2 regions of the Thermaerobacillus caldiproteolyticus genome follow, and region 1 is predicted to be linked to the other one. Evidence: riboswitches for the same ligand, from Rfam matches in the RefSeq annotation. Region 1 holds a riboswitch; the other holds the start of a gene.
What was found. Region 1 has a riboswitch for cyclic di-GMP ahead of ISX45_RS20335 (IS3-like element ISBth8 family transposase). Riboswitches for the same ligand answer to the same signal wherever they lie in the genome.
Positions count from the first base shown of each region.

Region 2: another riboswitch for cyclic di-GMP. It lies ahead of ISX45_RS18275 (chemotaxis protein CheW); the one in region 1 lies ahead of ISX45_RS20335 (IS3-like element ISBth8 family transposase).

Region 1 is NZ_CP064060.1:2,700,496-2,707,942, reverse strand. It holds gene ISX45_RS13670 (SDR family oxidoreductase) at 1-99, shown strand, start outside; gene ISX45_RS13665 (sugar phosphate isomerase/epimerase family protein) at 134-982, shown strand; gene ISX45_RS13660 (3D domain-containing protein) at 1,575-2,138, shown strand; partial or broken gene ISX45_RS20420 (transposase) at 2,306-3,180, shown strand; cyclic di-GMP riboswitch class I at 3,314-3,408, shown strand; partial or broken gene ISX45_RS20335 (IS3-like element ISBth8 family transposase) at 3,548-3,990, shown strand; gene ISX45_RS13650 (methyl-accepting chemotaxis protein) at 4,008-5,699, shown strand; partial or broken gene ISX45_RS20415 (transposase) at 6,160-6,964, shown strand; gene ISX45_RS13645 (hypothetical protein) at 7,350-7,447, shown strand, end outside.
Region 2 is NZ_CP064060.1:3,625,282-3,632,728, reverse strand. It holds gene ISX45_RS18290 (hypothetical protein) at 500-742, opposite strand; gene ISX45_RS20120 (GNAT family N-acetyltransferase) at 1,159-1,335, opposite strand; gene ISX45_RS18285 (GNAT family N-acetyltransferase) at 1,356-1,724, opposite strand; gene ISX45_RS19780 (metal ABC transporter permease) at 2,019-2,282, shown strand; cyclic di-GMP riboswitch class I at 2,842-2,931, shown strand; gene ISX45_RS18275 (chemotaxis protein CheW) at 3,053-3,544, shown strand; gene ISX45_RS18270 (methyl-accepting chemotaxis protein) at 3,541-4,815, shown strand; gene ISX45_RS18260 (hypothetical protein) at 6,020-6,283, opposite strand; gene ISX45_RS18255 (DUF5946 family protein) at 6,757-7,254, opposite strand.

The sequences.
Region 1 (7,447 bases):
ACCATCGTTCAATCGCTTGATGAACCAAATACGTATAAAAAAGCATTTGATTTAATGTCAGGGGATACAGAGATTGCTGAAGCGTTGAAATCGCTGTAATGAACCTTTCGATGGAAGGAGGAAATTAGAAATAATGGGTTACCCGTTTTATGCAATGGACTTTGCTTTTTATAACTCAATGGGCATTTATAGCTTTGAAGCGCGGTGTGAAATGTTAAAAGAGATCGGGTATGATGCGACCCATTTATCTGTCTGGCACGGAGAGCGGTGGAGAGATGTAGAAAAGCTCAAAAATGTTAAGGAGAAATATGGGCTGGATATCGCTGGTGTGTACGTGGTGTTAGACCTTTCATTAGGTGAGGACCATCCAAGAAATACGGGCATTTTAAAAATGCTGGAGATCATGGAAGGTTGCTCAACGGTCGAGCTGGCGATTCAATCGGTCGGACATCATATCCGACCTTCAGACCCTAAAGGGGACGATATCGCCGTAAAGTGGCTGGAAAAGGCACTGAAGATTGCAGAGCAAAGAAACATTAACATCTTACTTTACACTCACCTCTCATTCTGGGTTGAACGCCATGAAGATGCAGTAAGACTTTGTAAGCGGCTCAATCATCCTAATCTCGGCATTGTTTTTTGTGGCTACCATTGGTATGCAGTCGATGGAACAAACCTATCAGCTACGCTTCAAGCGGTGGCTCCTTACTTGAAACAAGTGAACATTTCTGGTAGTCGCCGCAATCCGCACGGTTTTGGCGGAGTGGCGACAATCGAGCCATTGGACGTCGGAGAGTTAGATAATTTTGCGTTACTTGGGCAGTTAAAAAAGATCGGTTATAATGGAATGATTGGTTACCAAGGTTGGAGTGAAGGCGGCGACGCTTACAGTAAGCTAAGTCGTTCACTTAAAGCGTTCCGTGATATGGAACGCAGACTTGAGGAACACCCGCATTGGGCAGATTTAAAATTAACTCCATAATAGAAAAAAACTGTGGTACTAGCCGAACAATAAAGTTCGGCTAGTACCACGGGTATTAAGCAATGCACTCTGGTATTCACCAGAGTGTATTTTTGTACAAAATTATTAAAAACTTAAAGAGAAATTTATTCTTAGAGTTATTCTTATTTGTTTAGGAATTCTGGTTTTTATCGGATTTCCATCTGGCAGGTCAAAACGGCTGATATACGTCCGCAATTCTTTTTTATAACTAACAGTTTTCTATTGTTTTCACCTATTTCATATGCCTCCAAAAGCACGACGAAAACTTGTTTCTTTCACCATACTTTCTTCCTCAATCATTCACTGATCATTATATTTCAATATAAAACTGATAAATACCTTGTTTTCTACTAAACTTCTCTTAGTGAATAAACGTTTCCTCATTACTAATCCTTCTTCAATGAATTTGTCCATTGAAAGAGAGGGAAAGTGAATTGATTCCCGTCTTGGTTTTTGATAGTTTGTTAGATTTGTCTTCATTTTGTAACATAATTACTAATTCTATGAAACATAATTGTTATATTTTATTGCTATTCTATTGTTACGAAATTAAGCAAGGGGGAGTAGTACTTTGAAAAAATTACTATTGTATATTACTTCATCAGTCTTTTTAGTCTTCGGATTTTCAGGAGCTGCATCGGCGGCTGGTACATATCAGGTAAAAAGTGGCGACACTCTTTGGGGCATAGCTAAAAAGTATAAGGTGACTGTGAGCCAGCTAAAGAGCTGGAATAACCTTAAAAGCGATGTGATCAAACCAAAGCAGGTTTTAAAGATTTCAGGAACGGCAACGAAAGCGGCTGCTAAAACTACCGTAAAAAAGGTGACAGCCCAAGCAGCAGCGTACAAAACAATCACTGTTAAAGCATATGCTTATACAATTAACTGCAAAGGCTGCAGCGGAATAACGGCTACAGGCTTAAATTTAAAGAAAAACCCTTCGATTAAAGCAATTGCTGTTGATCCAAAGGTAATTCCGCTAGGTTCAAAGGTTTATGTGGACGGCTATGGCTATGCGGTTGCAGCTGATAAAGGAGGCGGAATCAGAGGCAACACAATTGACGTATTCATGCCTACAAAAGCAAAAGCTATCCAATGGGGTGTCAAAACAGTAAAAGTAAAAGTATATAAATAATCCAAAAGCCGGCAGGATGCCGGCTTTTTTTCATAATATAGCTCCTCTTCTTCCAAAAAACTTTGAATGTGTCGCAAAACGCATAATGCATAAAGGAGGCAAAAAATCCACCACCTTAGAAATCATATATAGTGATCAAACAAAATTGTTAAGGGGTGAACACTATCATAATTTCCAATTCTGTGTTCGAACATGCTTTAACTGTAGAAATAGCTCCTCTTTTAGAGGCATTATTTCGATACATCGACCAACTTTCTTTTCTTGAAAGAAACATCTTATGTGACCGAACGACCACCCGTGTCAAATGTTTTTCTTTTTGAAAGCATACGTTTCTATTGATTCCTTGCGACAGTTGGTGCACATTCTCCGTCAGTTTGGCTATTTTCGTCGTATTTGCGGACTTCAGGAGGTTCCTCATCTGTCCACGTTTTCATGAGCCAGTAAATGGTTCCAAGGGATGTTCTTCCTTTCATCACGGCTCTTAAACGACTTTTGGGTATTCGACTCCTAAAGAGGTTATCATCGATAGCACCGTCCTACGAAGCAGTCTCTACGATTCGCAAGCAAAGTGGGATATGTCGGCACGATATCACTGGTTCAAAGGATATAAACTGCACCTGTGTATCACTTACTGAAGGGATCATTTTATCTCATGTCTTGACTGCCGCCAACCGAAATGACACAGCAGTGGAACCGGAATGACTTTCGTCTTGCGGAGATGGAACATCGAGTTTGCACTTAGTGATACCGCGTACGACAGTGAAAAGATTCCTAAAGCGGTAAAACAAGTCGGAATATTTTTGTTCCTCCCATTAATCGTTGAAAGAATAAGGAAAGAAAAGATGCTTATGGTCGAGTCATTCCTATCCTTTTGAAAACCAGATTTGGAAAGTAGCTATTCGGTCTTCGAAGCTCCATCGAACGAGTGTTTAATTAATTGAAGAGCGATGGGTGTGAGCAACCACGATGGTATGGATTGAATCGGTATTTATTGCATGTGCAACTTTGCATGCTTATGCATAACTTTGAGTTTGTATTTTAGTTTTGCAACATCATCTGTGTTTTTAAAGGTTTATTTATCTTAAAAAGTATAGTATTTACTTATCTTAAAAAGTATAGTAGGATAATCCTCGGGTTTATTTTATATAAAACTAGTTGATCAATGCTTAACAAAAATGAATATTTGGCAAACTATCCGAAAGGGTAGGGCGCAAAACTAAAGGGGCTACATCTATTCATTCTTGAATAGACATGCCAGCCAGTTGCTCTTTGTTAGGAAGCAAACTTTCCTTCAAAGGATATGTAAAACACCTTCCTGGAACGTTTTTGATGGAAGGTGTTTTTGGCTGCCTCTTTAGCTTTTGAAGAGGTAGTTTTTTTATTTACATTCAAAAGTGATCCTTTGAACAATAGATCTGAAACGTGAAGTCGTTCGTTTGACATTGGAGGAAGGCTGGTCATACAGGTAGCTTCGTGAGCATTTTGGAATGAAGAGCGATGTGCGGATTGCTCAATGAGGCAAGAAAGTTCAAAATGGCGAATCTTTTGAAGATCAACGAGTAGTGCGGAATCGCAGACATTTTCCAAATTTTAGAAGAGGAAAGATGCTGATTTGACAGCGCAGGAGGGATACCTAAAAAGTGCGACCCAAATCTACACGGGAAGAAGAAGGGGCCTACAATTTGAAAGGCTTCATATGATGGATGAGCTACAAAGAAAACATTCACTGACATGGCTGCTAAACATTGAAGAAGGATAGGTTTTAAAGTCTGGATACTACAAGTAGAGGAAGAATCGATCGAAAATATTAAGGCGTCTGGAAGAAGAACTTTTGTTGAAAGAACATCTTATTGATGGAGGGAACAAGCTATGAGGATTACAGTAGGGAAAAAGCTTTTTGTTGGATTTTCTGTTGTATTATCCATTTTAGCCATAATAGTAGTCATTGGTAGCTACCAAATTACAAATGTCGATAACACTTACTCCAGTTTAATCGATGATCGTGTCAAAAAAGTTATGATTATTAAAGACTTAATCATAAGACTTAAACAAGAGCAAGTGAATGCTCGTGGCTATTTGCTTACAGGTGACGATGCAGCAGAGCAAAACTTTATAACGACGCATGAAGAGTACCAGCAGCTAAGCAGAGACTTAGAGAAGCAAATTACTCAGCCAAAACCCAAGGAGATTCTGAAAGAACTCAATCAATTGGAAGATAAATATTATCAGTTGGGTAGCTATGCGTTTCAATTGAAAAAAGAAAACAAAATGGAAGTATATACAAATCAAGTAGCCGAACAAGTTAACCAGACTGTCAAACAGTTTGAAGAAAAAGCAAAAGAGCTGAGCGATTATCAGCAAAAGCAATTAGAGGAAGGAAGTAAAGCTACTTCAGCAAAAGTGGCTTCGATTAAAAATTTAACCTTATTTCTAGGAATTGCAGCTATTATAGTGGGAATTAGCCTTGCATGGTATATAAGCCGCATTATTTCCCAACCGGTCATCAAGCTTGCGGGAGCTGCTGAAAAAATTGCCGCAGGAGATCTTACCGCGGATGATATTAACATTACAAACAAAGACGAAATCGGCGATTTAGCTCATTCGTTTAATCAAATGGCCAAAAGCTTGCGCGAACTGATTGAGCAAGTAAGCATCAATGCCGAACAAGTAGCTGCTTCTTCTGAGGAATTAACGGCGAGCGCGGAACAGACAACGAAAGCGAGCGAGCAAATCGCCTCTACAATGCAGGAAGTCGCAAGCGGAGTGGAGAAGCAAGTGCGAAGCGTGGAGGAGACTTCGCAAACTGTCAATGAAATGTCAATCGGCGTTCAGCAGGTTGCCAATAATGCGCAATCTGTTTCCGCGATTGCTATAGAGGCTTCAGAAAAGGCGTCCGAAGGAGGACAGGCGATTAATACGGCAGTTGAGCAGATGAATTCAATTAATGAAACGGTTAACGGCTTGGCGGATGCGATTAAAGGGTTAGGAGAACGCTCAAAAGAAATTGGACAAATTATTGAAGTCATTACAGGAATTGCTGAGCAAACAAATCTGTTGGCATTGAACGCGGCGATTGAAGCAGCGAGAGCGGGAGAACAGGGACGCGGCTTTGCGGTCGTCGCGGATGAAGTGCGGAAGCTGGCAGAGCAATCAGCTCAATCAGCGCAACAAATTTCTCAACTAATATCGGCCATTCAAGAAGAAACGAACAAAGCCGTGCAATCGATGGAAACAGCCACAAAAGAAGTCGCGGCCGGCATTGGAGTAGTAAATAGAGCGGGAGAATCATTCGAACAAATTCACCTTGCCATCAATGAAGTTACTTCGCAAATCCAAGAAGTTTCGTCTGCCGTTCAACAAATGGCAGCCGGAACGGAGCAGATGGTGCAATCGATGCAATTCATTACGCAAGTCGCAGAAACGACCTCATCAGGCACGCAAGAGGTATCAGCTGCGACGGAAGAGCAATTGGCATCGATGGAAGAGATCGCTTCATCTGCTACTTCGTTATCGAAAATGGCAACGGAACTGCAATCGCTTATCAGCAAATTTAAAGTTTGACAAAAGAATATGGAGCAACAGGTTAACTAATAAAAGGCCGACCTTAAAACAAAGTCAGATCTCACCATAATATAGTACAAAACGTTAGATGAGAACAATATATATTATGGATTTCGTGTGAGGTCAGACACGTTTTGGGTCAGCCTTTTTTCGTATTTTACGATAGATGCTGTTTTTCAAGGGATCCACTTTAGCAAAAGATTTCTGAATATCTTATAACGAAGCATTCCTAATCATTTGATGACATTTCATATCTTAAAAAATAGTAATATGCATTTTTCTACCGCGTTCGTCCATTCCGATTAAAGTAGAACGTGTTACAAAACACATAATCCATACATAAATGTACGCAAAAAATTCAACGTATTGGAAATAAAATATAGTGACCAAAAAACCAATCTCCAAGGGGTGGACATTATCGATTTCCAATTTTGTTATCGAATATGCACTGTCTAGCGAAATGAATCCGCTTTTAAAAGCTTTATTTCAATACATTGGTCAACCTTTGGTTATCAGAAGCACCTTATGTGGCAGGGTGACTATCAATTTTGAAAAATCATTATTTATTAATCTTTACGTCGGGTAGTGGACACACTGAATCGCCTCGTCTACTTCCAGCGAATTTATGAACTCAAAGAGATCCTACATCTTTCTACGTTTTCACGTGCGGGTAAGTAATTTCGAGAACAAGGATTTTCGGCTTTTAATGCCTAACTTCTCAAAGAGTCCGGTATCCGAAAGTTGTCATCATCGACTCCAAAGCCGTCTCTATGATTCTCAAGCTAGATGGGGAATTTCTACTCCATACAACTGGTTCAAAAGTTATAAGTTGCATCTTTGTGCAACGACTGAAGGAATCATCTTATCTTATGTCTTCACAACGTAACGTCAAATCGTAGCGATGCGGCCGTTGCACTCGAATTATTTCCATCTTTAAAGGAATGAGACATTTGAGTTTGCCCTTGGAGATGCCGCCTATGACAGCGAAAAAGTCCGTCAAATAGCGGAACAAACAGGAGTCTTTTTCGTTTCACCTATTACCGCCGAATAGTGTGGAACGAAAAGATGCTTATGGTCGCATGGTGTCTCCGCTTTTTAAAACAGAATTTGGAAAAAGGTTGCTTCATTTCCGTAACACGATTGAATAGACATTCAATCAGTTAAAGAATGATGGATTAGAGCAGCCACGCTGGTATGGGGTTCATTGTTATTTACTGTATGTACAATTGTGTATGATTATGCATAATTTTAAGTTTTCACTCTAGTTTTGCAACACCATCTATTAAATAAAGTAAGTTTTGATTTTTTATCTTCGCTGCAGAGGAAATCAAAAGAGATAAGCAGCGACCTTCCGCCTAGATGAATCGTGTACCACTCCTCAACAAACATACAGAACCAATCTCCGCGTTATTTTTCCAATTCATCAATAAGGTCTAAAGTCATAAGTCGTCTACATTTCCGCCCAAAATCGTACTGATTTCATAGTTCATTTTACTTAAATTTGGATACAATTACATTTTTTATTGAACGTTCTGTCGTCATATGATACGTATAGAGAGAATGGAGATAATTGGGAAAGGAGAGCGTCATTTGCTTAAGCGATGGAGGAATTGGCTGTTATTGACGTTGATATTGATCGGGGGGTGTGAGATGGATTCGAAAGCTCAACCGGAGAAATTGCCGGACACGATACCTTTTCAAGACGAGTTCACCCGAAAGCTTATGGTGTCTCCGAAAGAAGTGAAGAA
Region 2 (7,447 bases), 920 kb from region 1:
TTCGAAGAAATCGAAAACGAAACCATGTGCCTATTTTGGCGTACTGGGTTTCACGGAAACTACTCGTTTATTGGATATGCACTCCCGCGTCATCAACTTCCGAGAAAGAGACCATCGATCTGAAGCGATGTCTAAAACGTTCGACCAATCTATGAAATAGTTCAAGATTATCGCAAACAGTTCGTCAAGAAGACTACAATTTTTTTACAGTGTCATCATCTTTCTGATGCAAAACAGCCATTTACGCTTGCATAATAATTTGCAGGCTATCAAACATGCTTTTCTTCTTCTGCACAGCAATGATGTACTAAAAGGACAAATTAACCAGTTGAAAACAATGAAACGAATGATGTACAGCCTAGTTAGAAAAACAGGTTCTTTACAGTCTTTATTATTTAAAATAATAAAAGTTTCTATGGAAATCTTATGAGATCATTCACCAAAAGACCGCAAGAACTAATTTCTCTCATCGGTTACACCAGTAATTGAAGAAGAAAAACTAGGTATTTTTAACACCCCTTTTTGACATAAAAAATGCTATTGTAGCGGAAATAATAGCGACTAAAAGCGTAGGCATAAAATCACTTCCACCGAACACAACTTCTTGCGGTAAATCAGCATTTTTATTCCAAGCATCTGACATATTAGGGGTATACATTAATGTTAAAATCCATCCTGATAAAACTTGGAACATTGAAAATAGAAGTATAGAACTAATCGCAAATAAAATAAACCTTCTCATCAAAAACACCTCCCTTTAATCCCAGTTTTACAATTTAAATGTTAAAAAGTTTCATTTCAAGCCAATTATACCTATATTTACTAATAAATCAACATTAAATTTTAACAAAGCAGATTCTGAAAGATAGCTACTCATCCCATTACTGCCAAGCCAGCCTACAAAAATGCAACAAAAACAGGGCGTTTTCAATGCGAAAACCCCCTGTTAAGAATAGTCATCATTTACTGAGCGATTTTCTAATATCCCCTTTTTTCCTGTTTCGCAGCATCGAGATGATGCTTCCGATCCGACAGAAGACATACATTTTCTTGGCAAAACATCCCTGAGATTTTCTGTTTCACCTTCACCATCCACGAATCTCGCCCGGCTCGGCTGGCTGTCAAATGGGACATCGCGATCCCGACGAAGATATGCATTCATTTATTTTTATACTCATTTTTGAGAATTGAATAAACAGCCATATCACGAAACTTTCCTTTTATAAAATATTTTTCCCGTAATATTCCTTCCAACTTCATCCCTAACTTTTGTAAAACCCTTTGAGAACGAACATTTTCAACCATACAAGGAGCTTCAATTTTGTTTAGTTCCATTCTATTAAAACCGAATTGAATTACTTTTTTCCAGTCTCAACAATCAGACCTTTTCCCCAATAATCCTTCGATAGTATAAATCCAATCTCAGCACGATAATGACTTGGAGACCAATCAACAAAATCAATTGTACCAATTACTTTATTATTCTCCTTTAACGCTATTGCCCAAGGAGCTAACTTTCCCACTTCATATTGCTTTAGGATATAGTTTATAAAATTATATGAGTCTTCAACGGAGCGATGCGCCTCCCAAGGTACAAATCTTGATACTTCTGGTTTAGAAGCATAATCAAACATATCCTGTGCATCATCTAAAGTAAATTTATGAAGGATAAGTCTCTCTGTTTCAAGTGTTGGTAAATCACTAAAAATATCTCTTATTTTCATTGATTCCACCACCGACAACTATTTTTTACCATTAACATTTCTCGTTCTTTAAAGATTATCCTCCTTCGACTCTACTGCCTATTACTTCAACAAGAAAAGCACCACTTCCTAACCAATGCAATGCTCCCTGTCGCATGAAAGGAGAACACCCAATGGAGATGCTTCACTTTGGGTTCATGCAACGAGCATTTTGGGCTGATGGATTCATTGCCGTTATAACTCCCGGCGGCAGTCCTTAATGGCTGATACACTATCTCACATTTCCCTAGTGGAGGTGCGCTTGGCTTAATAAATATGGTCACTATTCTTGTCATCATTGTTGGTGCACTTGTCATTGAATATATGAGGAATGCCTATCGAACATATTCAGAAGTGTCTGTTGCGATCCTTATGGCTGCGGGATTATCTCTAGCACTTGTTCTCATGAGTCCGAATCAAACCTATTTAGGTCTATTATTACAATCAGCAAAGAACAACTGCATTATCAGTCTTATATATTGTATCCCACCGTCATATGCACGTATTAACCTTCAACGAGGATACAGCCTTTACAAGTGATCTCTCTAGCATGACAATTGGTATCATTAGGATGTTTCTAGGACTTACATCTTCTTGTAAGCTAGGTACCCCTCGTGGCGCAACCATTAGGCCCTTTGGAAATGCAGTCGCCTCAGCAGAAAACAGTTGTAGTTCTCTTGCAAAAAATACATTAATAAAATCTTAGAAGTGAGATCTTGTTTTCAAGATGTCATTATATTTGCACCAGACCTCATTTTCTGTATGACATCTGTAAAAAGTGAAGAATCTCAAAACAAAAACGAGATCTTATACAGATCTCGTTAGTTTCTTTACATAACCACGTTATTAAAAAGAGCACACACAGCAAAAGCCTCTTGGGCACCAAGAGGCTTTATCTCATCCGTTTTTACGCTAAAGAAACACAGCTTATATCCTGAATATTTTTGTTTAATAGTCCAACAATACTATTTGTTTTTTTATTTTGTCAATATATATCAAAAAATAGCTCTATTTGGCTATATCATTTTTACTATAAACTTTGCTAATATCTTATTGCAGTATTATTAGACAAATTTCTACAAATTTATACAAACAATTTAATATTGATCGGCAAACTACTCGAAAGGGTACGACGCAAAGCTAAAGGGGCTAAATCTACTTTCAATAGACATGCCAGCCAGTTGCCCTTCTTATGAAGAATTATTATGATTTTTTAAGAAGGCTCTTATCATTGTCTAATCAACTGTCCTCTTTAGATGTTAGAGGACAGTTTTTTAGTTTAAGTAATTACAATTTAGAAAGGAGTTGTGATGATGGAGCAGAACATAAAATGTGTCGTTATCAAGCTACATAACGAACAATTTGGAATTGATATTCACCAAGTTCGTTCTATTGAGCGATTGCAAAGTATCACAGTCCTTCCTCATACTCCCCCCTATGTCAAAGGGATTATGAATCTGCGTGGAAATGTGATTCCTGTAATCGATTTACGCCAACGCCTTTCAATAGAATCGAATTCGTATACTGATCAAACGAGATTAGTAGTAGTAACAATCAAGGAGATAGATGTAGGGCTTATTGTCGATGCCGCAAATGAAGTAATGGATATCGCCGGAGAACAAATTCAACCTACGCCTACTATTACCCAAAACAAAAAAATCGATTTTTTATATGGAATAGCAAAATTAGAAAATCAAATTTTAATCCTATTAGATGTAGAAAAATTGTTAGGCAATGATGAACTCATTTATTTAGAGCAGCTAAAAGAGCTGAAAGAAAACCTAGGAGTGGAGGATGAATGATGAAAAGCCTTCGGTTAAAGATTATTAGTGGATTTTTCGTTGTTATTTTATTGTTTACCATCGTGTCAATTTTGGGTTTAAAAGAACTTAATCAGTTAACTGCGAATGGAACAGAAAACGGACATACCTTTATAGTAACCCTCACTATTATTGCTATTATTCTCAGCTTGGCGATTTCCATTGTCCTTTCCAACATGATTGTAAAACCGCTTTCCCAGGTAGTAGAACGTATGAAAATGGTAGCAGAAGGAGATTTATCAGCAAAACTGCTTGAAACAAAATCAAACGATGAGATTGGTCAATTAACTCAATCAATGAATGAAATGATTTCAAACTTGCGAAATATCGTTGGTGAAGTAAGAAATACAGCGGAACAAGTAGCTGCATCTTCAGAGGAATTAACAGCAAGCGCAGATCAGACAACAGCAGCAACGGAACAAGTCTCTTCTGCGATTCAGCAAGTGGCAAGCGGAGCTGAATCGCAAACGAATCAAATTGAGCGAAATGTTACTTCGTTAGAAGAAATTGCACAAGGAATTATCCGGGTTGCCGATAGTTCTAATCAGGTTACAGAGCTCGCAAAACACACTACTCAACAAGCTGAAGATGGCGGAAATTCTGTTGTACGTACAGTTGAGCAAATGAATTCAATCTACACAGCGGTTATCGAATCTGACAAAATAGTTAAGTCTTTATATGAACGTTCAAAAGAGATTAGCAAAATTCTTGATGTGATTAGTGGAATTGCCGATCAAACAAACCTTCTTGCTTTAAATGCAGCAATTGAAGCAGCAAGAGCGGGAGAACACGGAAAAGGCTTTGCAGTCGTAGCTGATGAAGTACGAAAACTTGCTGAACAATCGCAAACATCAGCAAAACAAATAGCCGACTTAATTACAAAAATCCAATATGACACAGAAAACTCTGTAAAATCTATGTCGGAAGTTTCGAAAAACGTAGAAAGTGGTCTTGAAACATCAAAAGAAACAGCTGAGAAGTTTGCACAAATCGTTCAAAATATGAAAGATATTGCGCCACAAATAGAAGAAATTTCTGCAACCGCTCAACAAATTTCTGCAGGAGTACAAGAAGTAACATCGACAGCGCATGAGCTTACGGCGATTGCAAGAGAAAATGCAGCTACATCTGAAGAAGTTGCTGCTTCTACAGAAGAGCAGCTGGCCTCAATGGAGGAAATTACTTCTTCAGCAAAAATGCTTGCAACGATGGCAGAAGAATTGCGAGAAGTGGTTCATAAATTTAACCTATAAAATGGGGATGCATCCCCATTTTATAGAACAATAAACATTCAGAATCCATAAACCCAGAAGGCGATCGTGAAATAATACTAAGACTATTAAAGAAATCATGACCAACATTTATCTATGAATGTATTTTAACCGATATATCGCTTATCTAATGAAGAAATGCTTCTAAGGACGTGTATCGTTTAATGATTTATTCCCCTCTCGATTGCATTGAGTTTATTGACCTCACTGCATATTCTCTCCATGTGCTCATCACGTTCTCGTTCGAAGTCTGCTTTTTTGATTGCCGCGTTTTCTGTAGATGAATAAAAAGCATTCGTGTCGCTTGGCAGCACGAGAGAGTACGTTTGTGCCACGCGTGGCAGGAATTCGTCCGGAATCGTCAACTATACATGCGATATTTTTCAAACGCTGTCTCGACTGCTTCGCTTGTTTTTTCTCCGTTCGTATCGCGTAAAAACAACAATTGAGAAAATCGTTTCCCCACTCCCCCTTGTTGTTATCATGTAGTTAGAAGGCCATTGCATATGCCGAAAAAAGTCCTGGCTTTTTTATTTTTTGTATCAAGCACTTCAATAGTGGAAATAAATCTTAATGGAACAAGGTCAATCCATCCGCTTGAATAATCTTGTACTTGTACACCCTATAATGACCTTGTTCCTTTTTACGCCTATAACCTCGGCTCCTCCGCATCCAAGGAAACTCAACTGTCATTTTGTTTCCTATTACAGTCCCAAGTTTTCATATCTCCATATAATAAAGTCTAGAAAACTCATCTCAATGTCTTTTCCTTCTTTGATCTCTAGCTTTACAACTATCTTCCTTGTTAATTCCTCTTCTGAACTTTTTGTTTCCATATTAAATACTAATCCCTCTAAACTTCTTATTTGATACATTGTTATTGATTTGACTTACTATCCTGGAAAATAGATTTGGTAAAAAAGGATTGCTATGACTCCGAGGGGGTAAACGAGAAGTTGCAATCTCATCTCCCCCCATAACCTTCCATTCTTTTGGAAGCTGTATAAATGGCTCAACTACCATCTTTTTCAGGAATTTTTAACACTGCTACATCATATTCATCACTACAAACCATAGCAATAGGTATAGTAATAATCCCAGCATGAAATTTATCCTCTCTTTTTGTTAAACAGCATAGAAAAATTAGGAGATAGATTAATAAAATCCTCAACTATATAAAATTGATTTAACTTTTCAACTTCATAACAAGTATAAAATCTCCAAATAATAAACAGATTCCTATTAAAGTTAAAATGATTCTATAAACCCAATATGGTAAGAGAAGTCTTAGTGCATTTAGAAGAAAAAGGCCTCCGGTTTGGTCACCTGAACCAAAATTTTGTTCAACAAACTTTGAATGAAAACTTTTATTGTACTTTAATGCTAAGAATAGGGAAGTTAACCCCATAATCCCCAAGAAAATAATCACTCCTAAATCATTGCTAGACATGATGTCAACCCCTCGCTTTTCCATCATATTACACATTTTTATACGCATTTTTTGGAAAAATGGTTTCAGATATAACAAAATTTTCATTCATGCATATTTACTTATTGGAACTTACACATACTATTTTTTATTGCAAACTCCCGTCAAGTCCACATGTATTCCTGAAGAATCAACACATACACCACTGCCAAACCTCAAAAATTAAGATGCTGTTCTAATCTTTTTCTCAACTGCAAACGCAGCCACCGCCGGTTTAACTTTTTATAGAGATTTGATAATTTTACAGGTACCCCACTTTCCTACTTTTAACGTCACAGCATATTTACCCACTATTTTAAGAGGAGGATGCTTTATAAAGCAGTACTTATGACACTGTATCGTCCTAATGCAAAACAAAAAGGTCAACATCTTTTCAATGTTGACCTGTTCTTCAACTAGCTCGTTAGTTCTATAAGAGTATTTTTTAGATCAATCTATTTTAACAAAGATTGTGAAATATTCTTTACCCAGTTGTGTTGATGTTCCCAACACTGCCACACATCATACATCCATTCTCTAAGCATAGCATCTCGATTTTTCCCTGGTTGCTCTTTCAAAACGTCATTAACAGTTAGTGAATAGGGCTTGCTGGGGAGTTGTAACGACGGCCAGTTATATTTTCGTCGACTAAGCAGCATATGCACTCGCTGCACTTGTTTTCCAGTGTAACCAAGCTCAACCGCATAATATAATCCAATTAATGAAAAAGCAATTGTGATATTTTTCATACCACCGCCTGCGTGCTGTGCACTGTATGCATCGATAGCGTGCTGATGCATAAAATCGATGTCTTGTTTACTCATCGTATACAGGCTAAGTTCACTGTATTTTTGGTAACATTCTCCCGTCGCATTAAAACGATACGGCAATTCTATTCGTCGATCGGGTAGCATTAGCCCGCAACCAGGGCATTTGATAATCTGTTCATTCATTTTCTTCACCCTTTTCATTACTTTCACCTTAACTGCCACTGTTTTTACCTATAATAACATACTCTTATGCTGAACTCCCTTCTTCATCTAACCTGTCATTTGGTTGAACAAGCATTACTTCACGATTCCTATTGTGTACTTAAATCTTGTCGTCCATTTTCTCTCAAGTAAGCGCCAATCCTCTCTTTCAAGT